Regions from separate parts of the Nocardioides luti genome, predicted to be linked through region 1. Evidence: riboswitches for the same ligand, from Rfam matches in the RefSeq annotation. Region 1 holds a riboswitch; the other holds the start of a gene.
What was found. Region 1 has a riboswitch for thiamine pyrophosphate ahead of thiE (thiamine phosphate synthase). Riboswitches for the same ligand answer to the same signal wherever they lie in the genome.
Positions count from the first base shown of each region.

Region 2: it holds a riboswitch for thiamine pyrophosphate, as region 1 does, so the genes downstream of both, H5V45_RS09030 (thiamine ABC transporter substrate-binding protein) here and thiE (thiamine phosphate synthase) in region 1, are expected to answer to the same signal.

Region 1 covers NZ_JACKXE010000002.1:391,532-393,727, forward strand. The annotation lists gene thiO (glycine oxidase ThiO) at 1-673, opposite strand, end outside; gene thiE (thiamine phosphate synthase) at 670-1,245, opposite strand; TPP riboswitch at 1,294-1,403, opposite strand; cobalamin riboswitch at 1,462-1,662, shown strand; gene H5V45_RS20890 (nitrite reductase) at 1,763-2,196, shown strand, end outside.
Region 2 covers NZ_JACKXE010000001.1:1,881,496-1,883,691, reverse strand. The annotation lists gene H5V45_RS09035 (RNA polymerase sigma-70 factor) at 1-723, shown strand, start outside; TPP riboswitch at 750-872, shown strand; gene H5V45_RS09030 (thiamine ABC transporter substrate-binding protein) at 862-1,944, shown strand; gene H5V45_RS09025 (ABC transporter permease) at 1,952-2,196, shown strand, end outside.

The sequences.
Region 1 (2,196 bases):
TCGGCCTGGACCGCAGCCGGACCGCCTCGCCGCGCACCGGGCGCACGTGCGGCATCCCGGTCGCGCCGGTGGCGAGCACCACCACCTCCGCTCGCAGACGGGAGCCGTCGTCCAGGACCACGCCGTCGGGCTCGGGGGTCGCGCGGGCACGAACCACCCGGTCGCCCAGCACCGCGAGTAGCGCGTCAGCGACCCGCCGCGGGTTGACATGGCGGTCGTCGGGCAGCAGCGCCCCGCCGACGACGCGCCCCGAGAGCATCGGCTCGGCCGCTCGCAGGGCCCGCCGGTCGAGCTCCTCCACCCGCACCCCGCTGGCGTCCAGCAGTCGGCAGGCACGGTGCACCTCGGCGAGGTCGTCGCGGTCGGCGGCGACGAGCACGGTGCCGGTCGAGCGCAGGTCGAGGTGGTGCCCCGACCGTTCCGCCAGCGAGGCTGCGAAGGCCGGCCACCTCGCGAGCGAGTCGATCCCCAGCCGCAGCAGTGCCTCCTCGCCGAACCATGCCTCGCCACCGGGCGCGAGCATCCCCGCGGCGGCGTACGTCGAACCGCCGCCGGGTCTGGGGTCGCAGACGGTCACGTCGTGCCCGGCCATGACCAACTCGTCAGCGCAGGCCAGCCCGATCACCCCGCCACCGACGACCACCACCCGGAGCCCGGGCGTCACCGGGCTCACGACGTGTGAACGAGCTCGGCGATCTCCCGGGCCGCGCCGGGTGGGTCGGGGTCCTTCCAGACGGCGGCGACCACGGCGACGCCATGGGCACCGGAGGTCATCACGTCGCGCACCCGCGCCGCGGTGATCCCCCCGATCGCGATCGCCGGGATCTCCCGTGCGGTCGCGGCGAGCACGTCGAGACCGAGGGGGTCAGGCAACCCGTCCTTGGTCGAGGTGGCGTGCACCGGACCCACCCCGGCGTAGTCGGCGCCCTCGGCCCGCGCTGCGATCGCGTGCTCCGGACCACGGCAGGTGGCACCGACCAGGAAGTCCACCGGGGCGAGCGCCCGCGCGTCCGCGACGGACAAGTCGTTCCGGCCGAGGTGCACCCCGTGCGCCCCGGCGGCGAGTGCGACGTCGAGGCGGTCGTTGACGATCACCCGCGTCCCCCGTGGCGCGAGCTCGGCCAGCAGCTCACGCGTCCAGGCGACGACCTCACGGTCACTGGCTTGCTTTGCACGGACCTGGACCGCGTCGACGCGCGGAGTGCCGACGGCGCCCTCGCCAACGACGGCGAGCAGGCGCGTCAACGCATCCCGATCGAGGGGTCCGAAATCGGTGATCAGGTGGAACCGTGGCAACACGTCGATCTCACTTCCTTCGCCGGCATGATCCGGAGCAGGTTCGACGGTCGGGGCGGCATCAGCCCCATCTCAGCCCGATGCATCGGGCTCCCGTGTGGATGCGGAGGACACTAGCACCGGACCGGTCCGTGCCCACGGGTGTCGTCCGCACGGGTGTGTTGGTAGCGTGCCGAACGCCAGTCAACCTCCCGTGGTCCGCCGCGGGGGCGCAGGGAACCCGGTGCGAATCCGGGACTGACGCGCAGCGGTAAGGGTGACGGGCGGGGCCCTGTCTTACGACAGCCACTGGACCGCGGGGTCCGGGAAGGCGTCCCGCACCGGGTGATCCCGAGTCCGAAGACCTGCTGGCCCTTGCGGCAACAGCCGCGAGGTCACTCGAGGACCCCGCGCACGGGTCCCTGACCTCAGAGGACCATCGGTGCCCCTCCCACCCGTTCGACTCCGCCGTGACCGGTGCCCCGGCGTGCTCCGCCCCTGGCCCGCCGACGACGGCGCACTGATTCGCCTGCGTCTGGCCGGCGGCCACCTCCCAGCCGGATCCCTTGAGATCCTCGCGCAGGTGGCGCACGACCACGGCGACGGGCAGGTCTACCTCACGGGGCGTGCCAACCTGCAGCTGCGCGCGCTGCCGTTCGTCGGCGGCCAGCTTCCTGACGAGGTGGTGGACGCCGTCGTGGGGACCGGTCTGCTCCCCTCGCGCAGCCACGAGCTCGCACGCAACCTGATGTGCTCCCCGCTCACCGGGATCTCCGGAGGTCGGGCCGACCTGCGGCCGGTGGTCCATGAGCTCGACGAGCGCCTCTGTGCCTTACCTGAACTGGCCGCACTGCCGGGCCGGTTCCTGTTCGTGCTCGACGACGGCCGGGGCGACCTCGTCGACCGCGAAACCGACCTCGG
Region 2 (2,196 bases), on a different contig from region 1:
GACGAGCGTGCCTACCTGGTCCGGATCACCACGCGCCTGGCGCTGAACCGGATGCGCACCCAGGCCCGCCGGCGCGAGCAGTACGTCGGCCCGTGGCTGCCCGAGCCCCTGCTCACGACCCCCGACGTGGCCGAGGACGTCGCGCTCGCCGACAGCGTGTCGACCGCGATGCTGCTGGTGCTCGAGACCCTGGCGCCGACCGAGCGGGCGGTCTTCGTGCTGCGCGAGGTCTTCGACGTGGGCTACGACGAGATCGCGGCGGCGGTGGACAAGTCGCCGGCGGCGGTCCGCCAGATCGCGCACCGGGCCCGCGTCCACGTCGACGAGCGGCGCCCGCGCGGAGAGGTGTCGGTGCAGGAGCGCGACGCCGTGGTCGCCCGGTTCCTCGGCGCCACCGCGACCGGCGACCTGCAGAGCCTGATGGACGTGCTGGCCCCGGACGTGGTGCTGATGACCGACGGCGGTGGCGTGAAGAAGGCGGCGCTGCGGCCGATCCTGGGGCGGGACAAGGTGCTCCGCTTCCTGGCCGCGGTGGCGCCCGAGGACGCGCAGGCCGACGTGGTGATCGTCAACGGCCGGCCGGCGCTGCGGCTGGTCGTCGGCGGCGAGGTCGACGCCATCGGCACGATGCTCGTCGAGGACGGCCTGGTCACCGGGCTCTACCTGGTGCGGAACCCCGCCAAGCTGGCCCGGCTGGACGCCCTGGTGGCCCTGACCCGGTGACCCGCGCCGCCGGGCGTAGGCTGGCCGGACAACGACAGGGGAGCACCCCCGCCCGGACCCCGGGCGACGTGCTGAGAGTGCGGATCCGCCGCAGACCCTACGAACCTGCTCCGGTTAGCACCGGCGAAGGGAGTCACCATGACGTCCGTCCGCGCGCTCACAGCCTCTGCTGGCGCACTCGCCCTCCTCCTGACGGCCTCGGCCTGCTCGGCGATCGGCGAGAGCTCCTCCGACGACACGGGCTCGTCGTCGCCGGGAGCCACTCCGACCCGGGTCGTGCTGGTCACGCACGACTCGTTCGTGCTGCCCAAGCCGCTGGTCAAGAAGTTCGAGCAGGAGTCCGGCCTCGACCTGGTCGTCCGCTCGTCCGGCGACGCCGGCACGCTGACCAACAAGCTCGTCCTCACGAAGGGCAACCCGACCGGCGACGTCTCCTTCGGCGTGGACAACACGTTCGGCTCGCGCGCGCTGGACGAGGGCGTCTTCGCGCCGTACGCCGCGGACCTGCCGGCCGGCGCGTCCGACTTCGAGCTCGCTGGGGACACCGACCACCGGCTCACGCCGATCGACGACGGCAACGTGTGCGTCAACGTCGACGACACCTGGTTCGCCGACCACGACCTGACACCGCCGCAGAGCACCGACGACCTCCTCGACCCGGCCTACAAGGACCTCTTCGTGCTGCCGGGTGCCGCGACCAGCTCGACCGGCATGGCCTTCCTGCTCGCCACGGTGGCGGAGTACGGCGACGCGTGGCCGGACTACTGGACGAAGCTGATGGCCAACGGCGCGAAGCTCACCGCCGGCTGGTCGGACGCCTACGAGGTCGACTTCACCCAGGGCGGCGGCAACGGCGACCGGCCGATCGTGCTGTCCTACGACTCCTCCCCGGCCTTCACGGTCCCGAAGGGCTCCGACACCTCCTCGACCAGCGCGCTGCTCGACACCTGCTTCCGGCAGGTCGAGTACGCCGGCGTCCTCGAGGGCGCCGCGAACCCGAAGGGCGCCGAGGAGCTCATCGACTTCCTGCTCACCCCGGAGGTCCAGGCGGCGCTGCCCGAGAGCATGTACGTCTTCCCCGTGGCCGACGGCACCCCGCTGCCGAAGGCCTGGGCGTCGTACGCCGTCCAGCCGACCGACCCGTACACCGTCGACCCCGCGGAGGTCGCCGCGAAGCGCGACGACTGGCTGCGCGAGTGGAGCGACGTCACCTCGCGGTGACCCCGCGATGCTGAGGTCGAGGCCGCTCACCCTGCTCGCCCTGGCCGCCGTGCCGGTGGCGGTGCTGGGCGTGTTCTTCGTGCTGCCCGTGAGCGGGATGCTGGCACGGGGCTTCTGGCCGGACGGCCGCTTCGACCCGGGCGGGGTGCTCGCGGTGCTCGGCCGGCCGCGGGTGCACCGGGTGGTGTGGTTCACCGTCTGGTCGGCTGGCGCCGGGACGGCCGTGTCGCTGCTGCTCGGTCTGCCCGCGGC